Acidaminococcus fermentans DSM 20731: one gene and its partner. Each later gene encodes a partner of the first gene's protein in a complex. Links are inferred from orthologs where the notes say so. Each region holds a gene or a part of one and is shown on either strand. Other genes may lie near its edges. The genes, in order: cdaA and glmM.

Evidence for each region.
Region 2: the proteins of cdaA (region 1) and glmM are in contact, whole or in part, in a crystal structure (PDB 7OJS), measured with the Bacillus subtilis proteins. The link is inferred for Acidaminococcus fermentans DSM 20731 from one-to-one orthologs.

Annotation. Positions count from the first base shown.
Region 1 is NC_013740.1:701,283-712,364, forward strand. What follows is about bases 3,018-5,979. They hold cdaA (diadenylate cyclase CdaA), read left to right. Parts: upstream 3,018-4,044; coding sequence 4,045-4,914; downstream 4,915-5,979. Other genes in these bases: ACFER_RS03145 (M20 metallopeptidase family protein), read right to left, coding at 3,018-3,891; ACFER_RS03155 (CdaR family protein), read left to right, coding at 4,901-5,869; ACFER_RS03160 (NAD(P)/FAD-dependent oxidoreductase), read left to right, coding at 5,850-5,979. Outside these bases: ACFER_RS03135 (argininosuccinate synthase), read left to right, coding at 1-1,119; argH (argininosuccinate lyase), read left to right, coding at 1,119-2,537; more of ACFER_RS03145, read right to left, coding at 2,635-3,017; more of ACFER_RS03160, read left to right, coding at 5,980-7,451; ACFER_RS03165 (manganese-dependent inorganic pyrophosphatase), read left to right, coding at 7,582-8,511; ACFER_RS03170 (NADP-dependent isocitrate dehydrogenase), read left to right, coding at 8,836-10,044; ACFER_RS03175 (hypothetical protein), read right to left, coding at 10,079-10,309; ACFER_RS03180 (HutP family protein), read left to right, coding at 10,422-10,850. UniProt on the Bacillus subtilis protein: One of 3 paralogous diadenylate cyclases (DAC) in this bacteria, catalyzing the condensation of 2 ATP molecules into cyclic di-AMP (c-di-AMP). Upon expression in E.coli leads to c-di-AMP synthesis.
Region 2 is NC_013740.1:1,056,756-1,067,697, forward strand. The notes cover bases 4,333-7,154. They hold glmM (phosphoglucosamine mutase), read left to right. Parts: upstream 4,333-4,982; coding sequence 4,983-6,326; downstream 6,327-7,154. Other genes in these bases: hisIE (bifunctional phosphoribosyl-AMP cyclohydrolase/phosphoribosyl-ATP diphosphatase HisIE), read left to right, coding at 4,333-4,949; glmS (glutamine--fructose-6-phosphate transaminase (isomerizing)), read left to right, coding at 6,669-7,154. Also shown: hisD (histidinol dehydrogenase), read left to right, coding at 1-440; ACFER_RS04815 (pyridoxal phosphate-dependent aminotransferase), read left to right, coding at 440-1,591; imidazoleglycerol-phosphate dehydratase HisB, read left to right, coding at 1,611-2,198; imidazole glycerol phosphate synthase subunit HisH, read left to right, coding at 2,200-2,814; hisA (1-(5-phosphoribosyl)-5-[(5-phosphoribosylamino)methylideneamino]imidazole-4-carboxamide isomerase), read left to right, coding at 2,811-3,539; imidazole glycerol phosphate synthase subunit HisF, read left to right, coding at 3,544-4,302; more of hisIE, read left to right, coding at 4,299-4,332; more of glmS, read left to right, coding at 7,155-8,498; quinolinate synthase NadA, read left to right, coding at 8,729-9,634; nadB (L-aspartate oxidase), read left to right, coding at 9,787-10,942. UniProt on the Bacillus subtilis protein: Catalyzes the conversion of glucosamine-6-phosphate to glucosamine-1-phosphate. Glucosamine-1-phosphate is used for cell wall biosynthesis.

The DNA of each region.
Region 1 (11,082 bases):
GTCATCACCGTAACGGCGGATATCGGACAAGGGGAAGAAGTGGCTCCCGTCCATGACAAAGCCATCAAATCCGGGGCCAGCAAGGCCTACATCCTGGACCTGCGGGACGAATTCCTGAGAGAATACGCCTGGCCCATGGTGAAATCCGGCGCCGTTTACGAAAAGAAATACCTGCTGGGGACTTCCATTGCACGGCCCATCATTGCCAAATACCTGGTGGACATCGCCCTGAAGGAAGGGGCGGACGCCATTGCCCACGGGGCTACCGGCAAGGGCAACGACCAGGTCCGGTTCGAACTGGGCATCAAGGCTCTGGCTCCCCAGCTGAAGGTAATCGCTCCCTGGAGAGAATGGAACATCAAATCCCGGGATGACGCCATCGACTATGCAGCCGCCCACAACATTCCGGTGCCTGTCACCAAGAAAAAGGACTACAGCATGGACCGGAACATCTGGCACCTGTCCCATGAAGGCAGCGACCTGGAAGATCCCTCCAACGAACCCAAATCTGAAATCTACATCATGAGCCAGACTCCGGAAGCCGCTCCGGACAAGGACGAATACCTGACCCTGGACTTTGAACAGGGGGTTCCTGTGGCCGTCAACGGCAAGAAGATGGAACCGGTGGAAATGATGGAAACCCTGAATGAAATCGGCAAACGGAACGGCATCGGCATCGCCGACATGGTGGAAAACCGGCTGGTGGGCATGAAGGACCGTGGGGTTTACGAAACTCCCGGCGGCACCATCCTCTACTACGCCCACAACGAACTGGAAAACCTGTGCCTGGACCGGGCCACCTACAACTATAAGGAACAGATCGGCATCCGGTATGCGGAACTGGTCTATGACGGCATGTGGTTCTCTCCTCTGCGGGAAGCTCTCCAGGCCTTCGTGGACGAAACCCAGAAGACCGTCACCGGTACCGTAAAGATGAAACTGTACAAAGGCAACATCATCACCGCCGGCAGCACCAGCCCGTACTCCCTGTACAGCAAGGAATACGTCACCTTCGGGGAAGACGAAGTGTACAACCAGGCCGATGCCCAGGGCTTCATCAACCTGTTCGGTCTGCCGCTCACCGTAAGAGCACTGATGAAACAGGGGAAACTGAAATAATGAGCAAGACGAAACTGTGGGGTGGACGGTTCAGCAAGGATACCAATGCCCTGGTTGATGCCTTCAACGCGTCCATCGATTACGACAAACGGCTGTACCATGAGGATATCCGGGGGAGCATCGCCCATGCCCATATGCTGGCCAAGGTGGGGATCATCAGCCAGGAGGATGCGGCAGCCATCGAAAAGGGACTGAAGGAGATCCTGGCAGAGATCCAGGCCGGGAAATTCGACTTCAGCACCCAGCTGGAAGATATCCACATGAACATCGAGGCGGCCCTGACGGACAAGATCGGGGACGCCGGGGCCCGGCTCCATACGGCCCGGAGCCGGAACGACCAGGTGGCCCTGGACATGCACATGTACATGAAACGGGAAGTCACCGAAATCATGGATCTGCTGATCGCCTTTGAGGAAGCCCTGCTGACCATGGCGGAAAAGCACCTGAAGACCCTGATGCCCGGGTATACCCATCTCCAGCGGGCTCAGCCCATTACCTTTGCCCATCATATGCTGGCCTACTTCAACATGCTCCGCCGGGATTTCCGCCGGCTCCAGGGCGTGTGGGACGGGGCGGACATCATGCCCCTGGGGGCCGGTGCAGTGGCCGGGACCACCCTGCCCATCGACCGGTTCCAGGTGGCGGAAGAACTCCACTTCTCCCAGGTGTACGGGAACAGCATGGATGCGGTCAGCGACCGGGACTATGTGCTGGAATTCCTCAGTTTTGCTTCTCTTTTGATGATGCATCTGTCCCGGCTCAGTGAAGAAATGTGCCTGTGGTCTTCTACGGAATTCGGGTTCATCGAGCTGGATGATGCTTTTGCCACCGGCTCTTCCATGATGCCCCAGAAGAAGAACCCGGATATCTCTGAACTGGTCCGGGGGAAGACCGGCCGGGTGTACGGCCACCTGACGGCGCTTCTGACCACCCTGAAGGGTTTGCCCCTGGCCTACAACAAGGACCTGCAGGAAGACAAGGAAGGGTTCTTCGATGCCATCGACACGGTGAAGTTCTCTCTCCAGGTGTACCGGGACATGATCCTGTCCACCAAAGTGAACAAGGAACGGATGGCGGAAGCAGTCCACAAGGATTATTCCAATGCCACGGACCTGGCGGACTACCTGGTGCGGAAGGGGATGCCCTTCCGGAAAGCCCATGCGGTGGTGGGCAAAGCGGTGGCCAAGGCCATTGCCGAACACAAGCTGCTGGGCCAGCTGACCCTGGAGGAATACAAGGAAATGAGTCCTCTGTTCGAAAAGGATCTGCTGGAATGCCTGAAACCGGAAAACTGCGTGGCGGCCCGGACCAGCTACGGCGGCCCCGCTCCCCAGAACAACGCCAAACAGGTGGAATTGGGAAAAGAAGCGGTGGAAGAACAGAAAAAAGTGCTGGAAGAATTGAAAAAGAGGATATGAAAAAGAGCTGTGAAGAAATGAATTTCTCATTTCTTCACAGCTCTTTTTTGACAGCTGACTGTTGACAGGGGTGTGAAAGTTATTTTCACACCCATCTTTATACATTCCTCCTGGCCAGCCGCTCCACCGGTTCCGGGTTGGGGGTGAATTCCGGGTCGAAGTCGGTGTTCAGGAAGGCCAGGGCGTAGGCTACGCCCATGGCGGCACCGGTCATGAGCCCCCGTTCATCCATGTCGAATTCCGGAGTGTGGTGGTTGGCGCCGCAGCCTTTTTCCGGGTTGGCGATACCGGTGAAGGCCAGTACCCCCGGGTATTCCTGGAGGAACAGAGCAAAGGATTCGGAGGCCATCCAGGGCTGGGGATCCTGGAGGGCGTCCTTCCCCAAGGCATCTTCCACGGCCTTCCGTCCCAACCGGGCACAGGCCGGGTTGTTCCGGGCCTCGAACAGGGCTTCGGGCATGTGCTGGATTTCCGCTTCACAGCCGTAGATTTCCGCATTGCCGGCCAGGGCTTTTTTCAGGAAGTCTGCAAAGGGTTTTCCGGCTTTTTCGTAGCTGAAGAACCGGGCGGTGCCTCCGAAGGTCAGGTCTTCCGGGATCACATTGTATTTTTCTCCGCTGTGGACGAAGCCCAGGGAGAAGGTGAGACATTCGAAGGGATCCACCTTCCGCTGGCGGAATTCGTTCAGCTGCTGGTACAGGGCGGCGAAACAGTCCATGGGGTTGTTGGCCAGGTCCGGCCGGGCTCCGTGGCCGAAGGTGCCTTTCAGCCGGATCACAAAGGAACAGCCCCCTCCCATGACGGCCCCCGGGGTAATGGAAACTTTCCCGGCAGGCAGGTCCCAGCGCACATGGGTGGCGTAGCAGCCGTCGATGGTGAGGCCGGATTCTTTTACGATGTAGGGGAGCAGGTTCTGGATGTCCCCGCTTTCTTCTTCCCCCCGTTCAAAACACAGCACCACTTTGCCGGAAAAGGCCTCTTTGTGGGCCGCCAGGATCCGGCCGGCGGTGAGCAGCATGGCCATGTGGCCGTCGTGGCCGCAGGCGTGGGAGACTCCGGGCACATGGGACAGGCAGACTTTCTTTTCTTTCAGGTTCTCCGGGCTTTCGGCAATGGGCAGGGCATCGGTGTCCGCCCGCATGAGCAGAGTCTTTCCGGGTTTTCCGCTGTCGATGATCCCCAGAAGACCCCCGTCGGGCACGTTGACGGTGGGGATCTCCAGCTCTTTCAGATAGGCTTCCAAAAAGGCGATGGTGTTCACTTCCCGGCAGCTCAGCTCCGGGTTTTCATGGAAATGGCGGCGGAGCCGGACGGTTTCCGGAAATTCGGCCCGGGCCAGGGCAAGGATGTTCATAAGCAGGTTCCTTTCTGTGCAAATGGGATTTGCCCACAGTATACCACGAATGATTGTCATTTTTTCGTCTTCATCGTATAATTATCATATTATATTGTAGGTGAATTTCTGTACCATTTCTGATAGAGAAACCTGCCAGAAGGAGGACAAAGTATGGGAGGACATGTGATTGGCCTGCTCCACACCATTACCATGCTGGATGTGATCGACATCCTGGTGGTGGCGTTTTTTCTCAATAAGCTGTACCAGATGCTGAAGAATACCCGGGCGGCATCCCTGGTGAAAGGGCTGCTGATGCTGCTGGTGATCATGCTGATCAGCAAATGGCTGAACCTGTATGTGATCAACTGGATCCTGGAAAAATTCATGACTATAGTGATGTTTGCTCTGCCCGTGGTGTTCCAGCCAGAACTCCGCCGGGCACTGGAACAGATCGGCCGGGGGAAACTGTTCCGCCGGAGCACGGTGCTCAATGAAATGCAGGTGGAAAACATGCTGGAAGCGGTGGCCACCACCGCTGACGACCTGAGCCGGAACAAGATCGGGGCCCTGATGGTGTTCGAACGGGAAACGGGACTGGACGACTACATCGAAACCGGGATTCCCATCGATGGTCTGATCAGTACGGCCCTGTTTGAAAACATCTTCATCCCCAACACCCCCCTCCACGATGGGGCGGTGATCATCCGGGGGGACCGGATCGCGGCGGCCAGCTGTCTGCTGCCTCTGACGGAAGCACGGAACCTGAGCCAGGAACTGGGCACCCGGCACCGGGCGGCCATCGGCCTTTCGGAACAGACCGATGCCCTGGTGCTGGTGGTCAGTGAAGAAACCGGGACCATTTCCCTGGCCCGGGGCGGTGCTCTCCAGCGGTACCTGACCCACGGGGATGTGAAGGATCTGCTGCGGCCGGTGATGAAGACCCCCATGCTGAACTGGAAGGACACCATCCTGGCCAAGCTGGGGAAGAAGCACCCATCCTCTGATGACCAGAAGGGAGGCGGCAGCCATGGTGAAAAATAATCAGAACCCCAACCGGAACTCCTGGCTGATGCGGATCATGTCCGTGGTCTGTGCCTGCATCCTTTGGGTCTATGTGATGAACGAACAGAATCCCATTACCACCAAGACCTTCCAGGTGCCTCTCACGGCCCAGAACCTGGCGGAGGACATGGTGGTGAAGGACCTGCCGGAAACGGTGAGCGTGAAGGTCAGTGGGACCCGGTCCCAGATTGCCGTGCTCCGGGAAGGGGACATCAAGGCCTTCATCGACTTTACGGATGCCCCCAAGGGGCGGAACACCTACAACGTCCAGGCCACGGTGAAGGTGGGAGAAGTGGCGGAAGTGAACCCCAGCCTGCTCCAGCTGGAAACTGATTCCCTGGCGGAGAAAACCATGACCCTGGAACCCCGGATCGTAGGGGTGCCCAATAGCGGGGTCACAGTGAGCCAGATGGATCTGGCCCCCACCAAGGTGACCATCAAGGGGGCCAGCGGACGGATCTCCCAGGTGGACAAGGTGCTGGTGATGGTGGATATCAGCCACCACGACCGGAACTTCTCCACGGAAGCCACGGCTGTGGCAGTGGACCGGACCGGACGGGAAATGTATGATGTGAAGGTGGTGCCCGGGAAGATCAAGACCACGGTGACCATTGTGCGCCAGCTGGGAACCAATGATTTTCCGGTGAAGGCCAATATGTCCGGGAAGCTGCCGGACGGGGTCACCATCAAGAGCGTGAAGATCACCCCGGATAGCGTGCGGCTGACGGCGGAACCCAAGGTGCTGGGGGGCATCCGGGAAATCCTCACCGCCCCCATCGTCCTGAACAACATTACCAGTGACGTGGAACTGAAGATGCCGCTCCAGATCCCGGATCAGGTGCTGGCGGATCAGCACAGCGTCATTGTGGAAATCACCTTGCAGAAAGGAACGGAACAGCAGGATGGCAAAGCCAGTGGAAATCAGAATCAATAATCTCCGGGTGGGGCTGGACAGCAGCCATACCCTGGAACAGATCATCGGGAAGAAGTACCATCTGGCCCCCCGGGCCATCCGGCAGGTCCAGGTGGTCCGGAAGGCGGTGGATGCCCGGCGGAAAAGCAGCATCTGCCTGGTGTACCATGTGCGGGCCCGGGTGGAAGCAGCGGCCGGGGTGCTGGACCGGCTGCTCCGGGATCCCCAGGTGAGCCTGTGGCAGGAAAAACCGGAACCGGCGCCGGTGCTGGGAACGGAAAAACTCATGGGACGGCCGGTGGTAATCGGCCTGGGACCGGCGGGCCTTGTGGCGGCCCTGGAACTGGCCCGGCAGGGGTACGCACCTCTGGTGGTGGAACGGGGCCGGGACCTGCAGCACCGGGTGAAGGACGTGGAAACCTTCTGGAAAACCGGGAAACTGGATCCGGTGAGCAATGTGCAGTTCGGAGCCGGTGGCGCCGGGACCTTTTCCGACGGGAAGCTGACCACCCGGGTCAACGACCCCATTATGGGCCATCTGCTCCGGACCTTTGTGGAAGCCGGGGCCCCGGAAGAAATTTTGACGGAACAGAAACCTCATGTGGGCACGGACAAACTGCGGCTCATGGTCACCGGGCTGATCAGCCGGATCAAAAAGGCTGGTGGCGAGATCCGGTACGAGACCCAGGTGACGGATTTCCGGGTGGATCCGGAGCGGGGGCTGACGGCGGTGGAACTGAATGGCCGGGAGTGGCTGGATACCAACGGAGTGATCCTGGCCTGCGGCCACAGCGCCCGGGACACCTATGAGACCCTGCTGAAACGGTCCGTCCATCTGGAGGCCAAGGCTTTTGCGGTGGGAGTACGGATTGAGCATGAACAGGCTCTGATTAACCAGGCCCAGTACGGGAAGTTCGCCAACCATCCCAAACTGGGAGCGGCGGATTACGCTTTGATCTTCCACGACAAGGAAACCGGACGGGCGGTGTATTCCTTCTGCATGTGCCCCGGGGGCCAGGTGGTGGCTTCCGCTTCGGAACAGGGAGGCCTGGTGGTCAACGGCATGAGCCCCTTCAAACGGGATACGGGCCTGGCCAACAGCGCCCTGGTGGTGAGTGTGGACCCGGGGGATTTCCCGGCGGGACCGCTGGGGGGCATGGAATTCCAGCGGAAGTATGAGCATCTGGCCTGGCAGGTGAGCCGGGATTACCGGGCACCGGCCCAGAGCAGCCGGAGCTTTGTGGAGAAAACGGCGCCGGATTTGAAGGTGGGCTTCCGTCCCAGCTACCGGCCGGGGCTGGTGCCGGCGGACCTGCGGAAGATCCTGCCGGATTTCGTGATCGAATCCCTGGAGCACGGGCTGGCGGATTTTGAACGGAAGCTGCCCGGGTTCAGCACCCGGGGGCTGATGATCGGGGTGGAGACCCGGACTTCGGCTCCGGTGCGGATCCTCCGGGGAGAGGATGGCCAGTCGGTGAACTGCCGGGGGCTGTATCCTACGGGAGAAGGGGCCGGCTACGCCGGAGGCATCATGAGCGCCGCCATGGATGGGTACCATCAGGCCAGAAGGCTGATGGGGAGGTTTGCGGTACCGGAGGAATAGGATGCGGCTGAGGGGCAGCCGAAGGCTGCGTTTTCATTCAATGCAAAATGCCTGTGGCGTTTTGCTTCCACGGGCTCCCGGGACTGTGGTATAATATATCGGTTCAAGTAAAATACAAGGAGATGCTTTTATGGAAAACATCATCATCACCGGGCACAAGAACCCGGATACGGACTCCATCTGCTCTGCCCTGAGCTATACCTGGATCAAGGGCCAGCTGGGCGAAAAGGTCACTGCCTGCCGGGCCGGGAACGTGAACCCGGAAACCCGGTTCGTGCTGGATTACTGGAAAGTGGACGCTCCTGCACTGGTGGAAAAGGTGGAAGAAGGCCAGAAGATCATCCTGGTGGACCACAATGAAATGAGCCAGGCTGTGGACGGGCTGGACAAGGCGGATCTGGTGGAAATCATCGATCATCACCGGCTGGGCGGCATCGTCACTTCCAACCCGCTGTTTGTCCGGATGCAGCCGGTGGGCTGCACTGCCACCATCCTGTACAATGTGGCTGTGGAAAACAACCTGACCCTGCCCAAAGAAATCGCCGGGCTGCTGTTCTCTGCCATCAGCTCCGACACCCTGTACTTCAAGTCCCCCACCACCACGGAAAAGGACAAGGAAGCTGCTGGTGCCCTGGCCAAGATCGCCGGCATCGCTGATCCCCAGGCCTATGCCCTGGAAATGCTCCAGGCCGGTTCCGCCATCAACTCCATGACCGCTGAAGAAATCTGCCATGGGGATATGAAAGAATTCGACTTCCCCCAGGGGAAAGTCACTGTGGCCCAGGTGAACGTGATGAACGGGGAAGCCGCCAAAGCCAAATGGCCGGAACTCCAGAAAGCCCTTCAGGCCATGGTGGATGGCGGGGAAGCCGACACCAGCCTGCTGATGGTCACCGACATCATGGACGAAGTCACCGAACTGCTGTGGGCCGGGAAGAACCAGGACATCCTGGACAAAGCCTTCGGCAAGGCCGAAGCCGACGGGCATTACCATCTGCCCAAGGTGCTGTCCCGGAAGAAACAGATCGTACCGCCGCTGACGGATGCGTTCAAAGGATAAGAAAAAGAGGCTGTTGCATGAGCAACAGTCCCTTTTTTTGTCAGCTGTCAACGGTCAACGGTCAGCAGCTGATGGAAATCAATTTTTGCAAATTGAATTTGAAACAGCATAAACTGTAGGGGGCACGCAACCAGGCTGGCGAAGCGCTGGGCCTGCGCCCCCTGCGATTGGGGAGAAGATGCCCACCTGACCACTGAATTCCCCACCCATAAATTTATCCGATACCTGCCCTCGGATTTTTTGTATGTTTCCTTTTTTCCTGACTGTGGTATCATAAGGACAGATATGGATGTGCTTGTTTTGCAGTTGGAAAGGAGTGTTCCCATGGCTGATAAAATCCAAATGAAAACCCCGCTGGTGGAAATGGACGGGGATGAAATGACCCGGATCCTGTGGAAGATGATCAAGGATATCCTGATCCTTCCCTATGTGGACCTGAAAACGGAATATTATGACCTGGGGATGAAGCACCGGGATGATACAGACGACCAGGTGACCATCGATTCGGCCCTGGCAACGAAAAAATACGGGGTGGCGGTGAAATGCGCTACTATTACGGCCAATGCAGCCCGGGTGAAGGAATACAACCTGAAGAAAATGTGGGCCAGCCCCAACGGTACCATCCGGGCCATCCTGGATGGAACGGTGTTCCGGAAACCCATTATGGTGAAGGGCATCCGGCCCCTGATCCCCACCTGGGAAAAGCCCATTACCATTGCCCGGCACGCTTATGGGGACATCTACAAGAACACGGAAATCCGGGTGGAGGGCCCGGCCAAGGCGGAACTGGTGGTCACCGGGGCGGACGGGAAGGAAACCCGCCGGACCATTATGGACTTCCAGGATGCAGGGATTGTCCAGGGGGTCTACAACACGGACAAATCCATCAGCAATTTTGCCCGGTCCTGCTTCAACTATGCCCTGGAACAGAAGGAAGATCTGTGGTTTGCCACCAAGGATACGGTGTCCAAGATTTATGACCATCGGTTCAAGGATATTTTCCAGGCCATTTATGACGCTGATTACAAAGAAAAATTCGAAGCCGCCGGTATCGAATATTTCTACACCCTGATCGATGATGTGGTGGCCAGGGTGGTCCGCTCCAAAGGAGGCATGATCTGGGCGTGCAAGAACTATGACGGGGATGTGATGAGCGACATGATGGCCACCGCTTTCGGCAGCCTGGCCATGATGACTTCCGTGCTGGTGTCTCCGGACGGCTGCTATGAATACGAAGCGGCCCATGGCACGGTACAGCGCCATTACTACCGGTATCTGAAAGGGGAAAAGACCTCCACCAACCCGGTGGCCACCCTGTTTGCCTGGACGGGAGCCCTGCGGAAACGGGGCCAGCTGGATGGGCTCACGGATCTGGCAGACTTTGCGGACCGGCTGGAAAAAGCTACCATCCAGACCCTGGAAGAAGGAATCATGACCGGGGATTTGGTGGCCGTATCCACCCTGCCGGACAAAAAGAAGGTCAACAGCGAGGAATTCCTGGAAGCAATCCGGGAGCGGTTGGAGGAAAGATAAAAGGGGGCTGTTGCATACGCAACAGCCCCCTTTTTCAATAGGCCCTTTTTCCATATACCGGGTGCTCTGTGGGCTTCAGGGTCAGGCGTTTGGCCAGTTCCACGGCTTCGGCCAGGTGCAGATCGGTTTTGTTCCCGTGTTCTTCGAAGATGCATACAGGGTCGTCGCTGCCGATTTCGCTTCCGGGCATGTACAGGTACTGGTCATTGTCCCGGTCGCCCAGGATCAGGCCGGCACGGAGTTCTTCTGCCATAATGACGGACATGGGGTATTCCTCCTTTGTTATCCCCTCATTCTACCAGTCCCGGCTTTCCCTGACAAGGGAATCTTGGTATAATAGGAGTACTTGTATTCTGGGCAGAAAGGGATGTGGTACCATGAACAGACCCATTGCAAGCATCGATGTGGGACGGGCGGCTTTGCGGATGGCCCTGACGGCCACCCGGGAAGAGGAAGACCGGCTGAAGGAACAGCTGCGGGAACAGGGGTTCCGGGCAGCGGCGGTGGATTTCGGCGGGGAGTTCCTGCCTTCCATCAAAAAAATCGTGGAACGGGCGGTGGTGGCAGCCGAGCGGCAGAACATCGTCACCGATACCCATGTGGGAGCCGGCACCGTGGCCGGCGCGGCCCATGAAGCCCTGGAACAGATGATGGAAAAAGCCATCGGGTTCAATGTGGGGGGCAAGATCGGGGTGGCCCGGTATGGGGAACATCTCTGTGTGGCCGTGTACATGAGCGTAGGGGTCCTGAACCTGAACGAACTGGGAGTAGGCCTGGCCCATCGGAGTCTCGCCGGGATCGACTAAAAAAATCTGCGGAAAGTGGAAAAAAGCTATTGACACTTTCCGCCTTTCCATGCTAGAATAAGTGAGTCGTCGGATGGCGGCACTAAAGAAAATATGGTGGATATGGTGAAGCGGTTAACACACCGGATTGTGGCTCCGGCACGCGTGGGTTCGATCCCCACTATCCACCCCATATTTTTTTTTACCTTTTTGGGGCATAGCCAAGTCGGTAAGGCACGGGACTTTGACTCCC
Region 2 (10,942 bases), 360 kb from region 1 along the record:
AAGTCCAGCTCCAGAAGCTGCCCCGGAAGGAAATTGCCGCCCAGTCCCTGGCGGTGCAGGGGAAGATCATCCTGGCCAAAGATATGGATACGGTGGTGGAGATGGCCAACATTTCCGCTCCGGAACACATGGAAATCAACACCAGGGAACCTTTTGCCCTGGTGCCCAGGATCCGGAACGCCGGTGCCATTTTCCTGGGAGCCTATTCTCCGGAACCCCTGGGAGACTATTACGCCGGCCCCAACCACATCCTGCCCACCGGCGGTACGGCCCGGTTCTATTCCGTGCTGAATGTGGAAACCTTCATGAAGAAGACCAGCATCATCTCCTATACCAAAGAAGCCCTGGCGGAAGCCGCTGATGACATCATCGCCATGGCCGAAGCGGAAGGACTCCAGGCACACGCCAACGCCATCCGGATCCGGAAGGGGGCTCTGTGATGAGCGAGATTCTTGCCCGGGAAAGCCTGTCCCGGATTGAAGACTATCAGGTGGAAACTGTACCTGATGCAGATATTGTTGTCAATGCCAATGAAACCAACTGGGATATGACCCCGGAAATCCGTTTGGAACTGGGGACCCGTCTGGCGGAACATGCCTTCAACCGGTATCCGTCCATGCACGGGGAGGACCTGTGCCAGGCCATTGCCGACCGGCTGGGGTTCGATCCGGCCCAGGTGGCCATCGGGAACGGCTCCAGCGAACTGCTGGAAAAAGCCTGCTATGCCTTCGGGGGCGCAGGCCGAAAGATTGCTTCCGCCACGCCGTCCTTTTCCATGTACCAGACCTACGCCATCCTGGCGGACAGCGAACCGGTGCTGTTCCCGCTGACGGCGGACGGGTTCGTGGATCCGGAGGGAGTCATCGCATTCTGCCGGGAAGAGAAGCCGGCCCTCATCATTATCTGCAATCCCAACAATCCCACGGGGAACTTCAATCCCAGAGCCGCCATGGAAAAAATCATCCGGAACGTGGAGTGCCCAGTGATCATGGACGAAGCCTATATGGAATTTGCCGTGGAAGAAGGGAAGATGGAAGAACTGTCCACCCTGGACCTGGTCAATGAAGTGGACAATCTGCTGGTGCTGAAGACCTTCTCCAAGGCCTACGGCCTGGCCAATCTGCGGATCGGCTACGGAGTGGGCAGTGCAGCCGTGATGAAGGTCCTGAAGAAGGTGCTGCTGCCCTATACGGTGAACGGGATCTCCATCCTGGCGGCGGAACTGCTGTTCAGCAAGCCGGAAGTGCTCCGGGAACGGGTGGAAGCGGTGGTCAGCGGCCGCCGGTACCTGCGGGAACAGCTGGAAGCCCTGGACTTCCGGGTACTGCCCAGCGCCACCAACTTCCTGCTGGCCCTGCCGGCGGGGAAAGTCCTGGACAAACTGGCGGACAAAGCCAGTGCGGCGGATCTGCCCGGCGGGGAAAAGGCCATGGCAGCCGGCGGATTTCTGTTCAAGGAACTGCTGGCCCGGAAGGTGCTGGTACGGAACTACTCCCAGAATCCCCGGCTGCCCGGGGGCCTGCGGATTTCTGTAGGCACGGCGGCAGAAAATCCCCTGATCATTGAAGCCATCAGGGATATCATTCTGTAAACGAGGGAGGCCATTGGTTATGCGGCAAGGGAAAGTGGAACGGAATACGAAAGAAACCCGGATCCTGGTGGAACTGGACCTGGACGGCACCGGAAAGGCGGATATTTCCACCGGTGTGGGCTTCCTGGATCATATGCTGACTCTTCTGGCGGTCCATTCTTTCATGGATCTGAAGGTGCGGGCCCAGGGGGACCTGGAAGTGGACTGCCACCATACGGTGGAAGATGTGGGCATCGCCCTGGGCCAGGCCATTGCCCAGGCTCTGGGGGACAAAAAAGGCATCCACAGGTACGGCAGCTTCCTGCTGCCCATGGATGAAGCCCTGGCGGAAATCGCCCTGGACTTTTCCGGCCGGCCCTACCTGGTGTGGAATGCAGACCTCATTCCCCGGGTGACCCTGGGGAACTTCGATACGGAAATGGGCGAGGATTTCTTCCGGGCCCTGGCCATGAACTGCGGCCTGACCCTCCACATCAACGTGCCTTACGGGAAGAACACCCACCATATGCTGGAAGCCATCTTCAAAGGCGTGGCACGGGCCATGAGCCAGGCGGTGGCCCTGGATCCCCGGGTGCACGGGGTGATGAGCAGCAAGGGGGCACTGTAATATGGACAAAGACACCATTGTGATCATCGATTACGGACGGGGCAACCTGCACTCCGTGTACAACGGCCTGCTGAAAATCGGGGCCAGCCCGGTGGTTTCCGGGGACCCCAAGGTGATCGAAGCGGCGCCCAAAGTGATCCTGCCGGGGGTGGGATCCTTTGGGGACTGTATGGATACCATGCGGGGCCGGGGACTGGAAGAAGCGGTCCAGCAGGCTCTCCACAGCGGCAAGCCTTTCCTGGGCATCTGCCTGGGAGAACAGCTGCTGTTCGAAGGCAGCGAAGAAGCACCGGGAGTAAAGGGCCTGGGGTATTTCAAGGGCCAGGTGAAGAAAATCGTCACGGAATACAAGATCCCCCATATGGGGTGGAACCGGATCACCACGGTGAATCCCTCCCCCCTGCTGCAGGATGCTGACGGAAAGTACGTATACTTCGTCCACAGCTTCCATGCAGTGCCGGAGGATCCGTCCATCATTACGTCGGTCTGCGATTACGGGACCCGGATTACGGCCAGCGTGGGCCAGGGTAGCGTCCAGGGCTTCCAGTTCCATCCGGAAAAGTCCTCTTTCGCCGGTCTGGCCATGCTGAAAGCTTTCAAGGAGTGGAAACTATGAACATCTATCCAGCCATCGACCTGCGGGGAGGCAACTGCGTCCGCCTGGTGAAGGGCGATTTTTCCAGAGAAACCGTATACAGCACCGATCCCGGTGCCATGGCCAGGAAATGGGCCGATGAGGGGGCCAGCTGCATCCATGTGGTGGATCTGGACGGAGCGGTAGCCGGGGAAAGCCGGAACCTGCTGTCCATCGATGCCATCCTGAAACAGGGGAACATTCCCATTGAAGTGGGGGGCGGCATCCGGACCATGGAACACGTGGCCCGGCTGCTGGACCGGGGGGTCCACCAGGTGATCCTGGGGTCTGCCGCGGTAAAGAATCCGGATCTGGTGAAGGAAGCCTGTGAAAAATATCCCGGCCGGATCGTGGTGGGCATCGACGCCAAGAACGGGGACGTGGCAGTGGAAGGCTGGGAAGCCAGCGGCCACATCCAGGCGGAAGAGCTGGCCCGGAAAATGGCGGAAGCCGGGGTGGAACGGATCATCTTCACGGACATTGCCCGGGACGGTATGCTCAGCGGGGTGAACGTGGAAGCCACGGTAAAGGTGGCCCAGGCCTCCGGACTGGCGGTAACGGCCAGCGGCGGGGTGGCCAGCCTGGAAGATTTGAAAATTTTAAAAAAAAGAGAAACAGATGGCATTGAAGGGTGTATTATAGGTAAGGCGCTGTATACTGGCGCCATTGACCTTCGCCAGGCTGTTGCGATTGCGAAGGAGGCGTAGAGCCATGCTGGCAAAACGGATCATTCCCTGTCTGGACGTAAAGGACGGACGGGTGGTCAAGGGGACCAATTTCGTCAGCCTCCGGGATGCCGGGGACCCGGTGGAACTGGCTTCCCTCTATGAACAGGAACAGGCGGATGAGCTGGTGTTCCTGGATATCACCGCTTCTCTGGAAAAACGGAAGTCCATGGTGGAAACCATCGAACGGACGGCCCGGGAAGTGTTCATGCCCCTGACTGTGGGCGGCGGCATCTCTTCCATCGAAGATATGCGGGCCGTGCTCCTGGCCGGGGCGGACAAGACCAGTCTGAACACGGCGGCGGTGAAGGATCCCACCCTGATCACCCGGGGGGCGGAAGCCTTCGGGAACCAGTGCGTGGTGCTGGCTGTGGACGCCAAACGCCGGGGAGAGGATTCCTGGGAAGTGTACATCAACGGAGGCCACACCCCTACCGGGCTGGATGCCCTGGAATGGGTGAAAAAAGCCGTATCCCTGGGGGCGGGGGAAATCCTGCTGACCAGTATGGATGCGGATGGCACCAAGGATGGGTTCGATATCCCCCTGACCCGGAAGGTGGCCGAAGCGGTTCCCGTACCGGTGATTGCCTCCGGGGGTGCCGGATCCCTGGAAGATTTCTATGAAGTCCTGACCGCCGGCAAGGCTGACGCGGCTCTGGCCGCTTCCGTATTCCATTACAGGAATTTCACGATCCGCCAGGTGAAGGAATACTTGCGGAGCAAAGGAGTGGACGTACGGTTATGAAAATCGATATCAGCAAGCTGAAGTTTGACGACAGGGGCCTGATCCCTGCCATTGTCCAGGATGTGAAGACGGACAAGGTACTGATGCTGGCCTATATGAACGGCACCAGCCTGGCCCGCACGGTGGAAACCGGATATACCTGGTTCTGGAGCCGGAGCCGCCAGGAACTGTGGAACAAGGGTGCCACCAGCGGCCATACCCAGAAGGTGCACAGCATCACCTATGACTGCGACGGGGATGCCCTGCTGGTGAAAGTGGAGCAGAAGGGGGCCGCCTGCCACACCGGGAACTATTCCTGTTTCTTCAATCCCCTGTGGAACAGTGGCTCCGGAGAAAGCCTGCCGGTGGCGGACAACCGGCTGCCCCAGGTGATCAACGAGCTGTACAAGCAGATTGTCTGCTATCAGGAAAAACAGAAGGAGGCCCGGAAGCTGCTGCCGGCACCCAGCCAGGACAAGCTCCTGACGGAACTGGGGGCCAACACCACCCGGACCATCCTGGCTTCGAAAAACAGCGATGCGGACCAGGTTGTTTACGAGATGGGGGATTTATGGTATCATTGCTTAGTGCTGTTGGCTTACCATAACATCACCCCCGGCGAAATGCTAGTGGAAATGGCAGGCCGGAAAGTGGAAGAAGAAAAATAAGCAGCAAATACCTGTACAACCTGGAGGGCTCTGATGGCTAGAATGTTTGGAACGGACGGCGTCCGCGGCGTCGCCAATGGTCCTGTACTCAATGTGGAACTGGCTTACAAGCTGGGCCGTGCGGCGGCTCAGTATTTCGGACGGGAAGTGAAGACTCCCAAGATCCTGATCGGACGGGATACCCGGCTTTCCGGCACCATGCTGGAAAGCGCCATGGCGGCCGGCATCTGCAGTGCCGGGGGCAATGCCCATCTGCTGGGGGTGATCCCCACGCCGGCGGTTTCCTATCTGACGGAAAAACTGGAAGCCAATGCGGGGGTGGTGATTTCCGCTTCCCACAATCCTTTTGAAGACAACGGGATCAAGTTCTTTGCCCGGACCGGCTACAAACTGCCGGATGCGGTGGAGGATGAAATCGAAGCCATCGTGAACCAGCCGGTGGACTATTCCCAGACGGTGACCGGGTCCAACCTGGGACGGGTGATCCAGGAACCGGATATGGGGATGGTGTACGTAAAGCATATTGTGGACTGCGCCGATGTGAAGCTGAACGGCCTGAAGGTGGTCATGGACTGTGCCAACGGGGCCAACAGTGAAATCGCCCCGGCCATTCTCCGGACCCTGGGGGCCCATGTGATTCCCATTTTCCATGAACCCAACGGGATCAACATCAACAACGGCTGCGGCTCCACCCACCTGGAAGCGCTCCAGGCCAAGGTGAAGGAAGTGGGCGCCGACTGCGGCCTGGCCAACGACGGGGATGCGGACCGTCTGCTGGCTGTGGACGAAAACGGCGAAGTGCTGGACGGGGACCAGATTATGCTGATCTGCGCCCTGGACCTGATGAAGGCCGGCAAACTGAAGGACAATGTGCTGGTCACCACCGTGATGAGCAACGTGGGCCTGGCCAAGGCCATGAAGGAACACGGGGGTTCCACGGTGAAGACTTCCGTCGGCGACCGGTATGTGCTGGAAGAAATGCTGAAGCATGACTACAAACTGGGTGGCGAACAGTCCGGCCACATCATCTTCGGAGATCTGGTTCGCACCGGGGACGGGATGATGACCGGGGTGAAGCTCCTGGGCAGCCTGGTGCGCCACAACCAGACACTGTCCCAGCTGGGGGCTCTGATGGTGAAATATCCCCAGACCCTGCTGAACGTGCGGGTGAAGGACAAGAACGGCTGGCAGGAAAACCAGGCCATTGCCGATGTGGTCCGGAAGTACACGGAAGAACTGGGGGACGACGGCCAGGTGCTGGTGCGGGCCAGCGGTACGGAACCGCTGATCCGGATCATGGCCCAGGGCCCCAACCAGGTGGAACTGGACAACATTACCGAAGCCATTGCAGAAGTGGTGCGGAAGGAACTGGCGTAAAGAGAAGAGGGGCTGTTGCGCATGCAACAGCCCCCTTTCCAGTTGACCCCGGGGCAAAAACATAGTATCATAAAGTATCTGTAGGAACATGCCTTCCGGGAATACCGGACTGGAAGGCCGCCTGTTTGGAGGGGGAACGGGCTGAAGGGATTCCTGCAAATCATCGAGCGCAGGTGCCGGGCTTTGGCCTGGCCGACGAGGTGGAGGTTCATCGAACAGTCAGCGGATGCCTCCCGGTAAGCTGCAGACCGTAAGCTGTCCTACAAATCCCTCTGGCAACAGAGGAACACAGAAGGGGCGGCGGCAGACGGTAACTACAAATCGCAGGAGGGCACAACAACAATGTGCGGAATCGTAGGATATATCGGACGTCATCAGGCAACTCCCTTTTTGATGGAAGGCCTGAGCAAACTGGAATACAGAGGGTATGACTCTGCCGGCATCGCCGTATACAACGACGGGAAGATCGCTGTGGAAAAATGCGTGGGCCGGCTGGATGCCCTGCGCCAGAAAATCGTGGGCCACGAACCGGTAGGGACCCTGGGCATCGGTCACACCCGGTGGGCCACCCACGGGAAACCCAGTGACATCAACGCCCATCCCCATACGGACGAAAGCGGCCAGTTTGCCGTAGTTCACAACGGGATCATCGAAAACTACATGCCTCTGAAGCAGGCTCTGCTGAAAAAAGGCCATCATTTCCGTTCTGAAACGGATACGGAAATCGTGGCCCATCTGATGGCGGACCTGTGGGACGGGGATTTTGAAAGCACCGTCCGGAAAGTGCTCCACACCATCGAGGGTTCCTATTCCCTGGTGTTCCTGTGCGCCAAAGATCCCGGCAAGCTGATCTGCGCCAAAAAGAACAACCCGCTGGTCATCGGCCTGGGCAAAGGAGAAAACTACATTGCCTCCGATATCCCGGCCATCATCAGCAAGACCCGGGATACCTACATCCTCAGTGACGGGGAAATGGCCGTAGTGGAACCGGACAAGGTTGTGGTAAAAGACCTGGAAGGCCACAAAATCGACAAGAAAGTCTTCCGGGTGACCTGGGATGCGGAAGCGGCGGAAAAAGGCGGCTTTGAGCATTTCATGCTGAAGGAAATCTACGAACAGCCCAAAGCCGTCCGGGATACCCTCCGGGGCCGGGTGGACAAGGGCAGCGACAAGGTGGTCTTCAACGAACTGAACTGGACCCCGGAAACCCTGAAGGATATCCAAAAGATCTTCATCGTGGCCTGCGGCACGGCCTACCATGCAGGGATTGTGGGCAAGTACTACATTGAAAAAATGGCCCGGATCCCGGTGGAAGTGGATATCGCTTCCGAATTCCGGTACAGGAACCCCATTGTGGACGAAAGCTGCCTGTGCATCGTGATCAGCCAGTCCGGGGAAACCAGTGATACCCTGGAAGCCCTGAAGGAAGCCAAGCGCCGGGGGGCCAGGACCATGGCCGTCACCAACGTGGTGGGGTCCTCCATCGCCCGGGAAGCGGATCAGGTGGTTTACACCTATGCAGGTCCGGAAATCGCCGTGGCTTCCACCAAGGCTTATACCACCCAGCTGATCGTTATGCTGCTGCTGAGCCTGTACATTTCCGATCTGAAGGGCAAGATCAGCGACGAACGGCTCCATGCCCTGATCCAGAGCGTCCTGGAAGTGCCGGAACAGATGCACGACATCCTGGACCATGTGGACCAGATCAAAGTGTACGCCACCAATTATGCCAACCGGGAAGATGCCTTCTTCCTGGGCCGGAGCCTGGACTATGCCGTGGCTCTGGAAGGGGCTCTGAAGCTGAAGGAAATCTCCTACATCCATGCGGAAGCCTATGCGGCCGGTGAACTGAAGCACGGGACCCTGGCTCTGATTACGGAAGGGGTGCCGGTGATCGTGCTGGCCACCCAGTCCAACATCTATGAAAAGACCATCAGCAACCTCCAGGAAGTGAAGACCCGGGGTGCCATTGTGATCGGCATCGGCATGGAAGGGGATACGGAACTGGCCAAACATGCCAACAACGTGATCATCATCCCCAAAGCCGACGAAGACCTGGCTCCCATCCTGGCCGTGATCCCTCTCCAGCTGCTGGCGTACTACGCCGCCCTGGCCAGAGGATGCGACGTGGACAAACCCCGGAACCTGGCCAAGAGTGTGACGGTGGAATAAGTTCATAAGGATAAAATGCTCCCTCCGGGGAGCATTTTTTAATGGAAAAGATCACGGGTCGTGAGTCGCGACCTCCTTGCACTTTTATCCAAAATCGGCTACAATGGGTTCATTGCATTATCCATTGACATTTGCTGACATGACAATGGAAGAAAAATCGTGTATAATGTACACAAAACCAAAAGGGGGACTCGGAGGAGTTTCCCTTTTTCCCAAAGGAGACCTGACCCATGGAAGACTTGTTTGATGCCATCACCCGCTTGAAGAAGGAACGGAACGCGGTGATCCTGGCCCATGTATACCAACCGGAAGAAATCCAGGAAATTGCTGATTTCTGCGGTGATTCTTTTGCCCTGTCCCAGCAGGCGGCCCAGACCGATGCGGATGTGATCGTGTTCTGCGGGGTCCGCTTCATGGCGGAAACGGCCAATATCCTGTCCCCGGACAAGATTACCCTGCTGCCGGCCATCGATGCCGGGTGCCGGATGTTCGACGATACCCTGGAATCCCGGGTAAAGGCATTCCTGAAGGACCATCCGGAATACAAGGTGGTGTCCTATGTGAACACCCCGGCCAGCGTCAAGGCCCTCAGTGAAATCTGCTGCACGTCTTCCAATGCGGTAAAGGTGATCGAAAGCCTGCCGGCGGACCAGCCCATCCTGTTTGTGCCGGATCAGAATCTGGCCACCTTTACGGCGGAAAAGACCCATCACACCATTCTGCCCTGGCGGGGGGCCTGTCCCACCCATCATGCCCTTTCGGTGGCAGAAGTGACGGAAGCCAAAAAGGCCCATCCCGGAGCCAAAGTGTTGATGCACCCGGAATGCCGGCCGGAAGTCCGGGCCCTGGCGGATTACGTGGGCAGCACCATGGGAATCATCCATTATGCACAGCAGAGCCCTGATGAGGAATTCATCATTGCCACGGAATGCGGGGTGCTGACCCAGCTGGAATGGAAGTGCCCGCACAAGAAGTTCTACATGGCCGGAGGGAATCTCCTGTGCCCCAACATGAAGAAGACCACCCTGGAGCTGGTGAAACGGTCCCTGGAGACCCTGGAACCCCGGATCGTGGTGCCGGAAGAGATCCGGACAAAGGCCCGGACGGCCCTGGAACGGATGCTGGAAGTGAAGTGACTGGGTTGACAATGGGTCGATAGCCGAAGATAGCCTGCTCCGCAGGCAATGAAGGGAAACCCGTCAATCGGGTTTCTTCCATTGGTGTATGATCTATGACCTGTGACAGGCTGCTGCCAAAGCAGCAGACCCTTATCAAAGGAGGATTCCTTATGGAAACCTATTGGACAAGTTTTGATACGGCGGAGACGCCGGTGATACAGACGGATATCCTGGTGATCGGGTCCGGGGCCGCCGGGCTCCAGACGGCCTGGTCCCTGGCGGAAGCCGGCCGGGAAGTGCTGGTGGTGGCCCGGGATGAACTCCAGGACAGCAACACGGCCAAAGCCCAGGGGGGCATTGCCGCAGCCCTGGGTCAGGATGATGACCCCACCCTCCATTATCAGGATACCCTGGTGGCGGGAGCCGGCCTGACCGATGAATCCATGGCCCGGATCGTGGTGACGGAAGGGCCGGATGCGGTGCTGGACCTGCTCCATCACGGGGCCCGGTTCGATAAAAATCCTGACGGAACCCTGGCCCTGGGACGGGAAGGCTGCCACAGCCGGAACCGGATCGTCCACGCCAATGGGGACAGTACCGGGGCGGAAGTGTCCCGGGCTCTCCGGGCCATTGCCGGGGAAGAAAAACGGATCGCCACCCTGGAACACTGCTATGTAACGGATCTCCTGGTCCGGGAGGGCCGCTGCCAGGGCGCCATGGCACTCCACAAGGGGCGGACGGTCCGTCTGGCGGCCAATGGGGTGGTACTGGCCACGGGAGGCGTGGGACGGCTCTTCGCCCACACCACCAATCCGGAGGGGGCCACCGGCAGCGGCCTGGCTCTGGCCTGCCGGGCGGGAGCGGAACTGATGGATATGGAATTCGTCCAGTTCCATCCCACGGCCCTGGCCATTCCCGGCCGGCCCAGCTTCCTGGTTTCGGAAGCGGTCCGGGGTGCGGGCGCCCTCCTGTACAACACCCGGGGAGAACGGTTCATGCCCGGGTATCATCCCATGAAGGAACTGGCTCCCCGGGATGTGGTGGCCCGGGCCATTGCCACGGAAATGAAAAAGTGCGGCAGTGACCATGTGTGGCTGGATGCCACGGGAATCGAAAAGGTGGAAGAGAAGTTCCCCATGATCTTCCGGACCCTCCTGGACTACGGAGTGGATATGGGGAAGGAGCGGATCCCCATTGCTCCGGCAGCCCATTACATGATGGGAGGCATCCGTACCGATGGCTGGGGCCGTACCACGGTGAAAGGCCTGTACGCCTGCGGAGAAGCCGCCTGTACGGGGCTCCAGGGGGCCAACCGGCTGGCCAGCA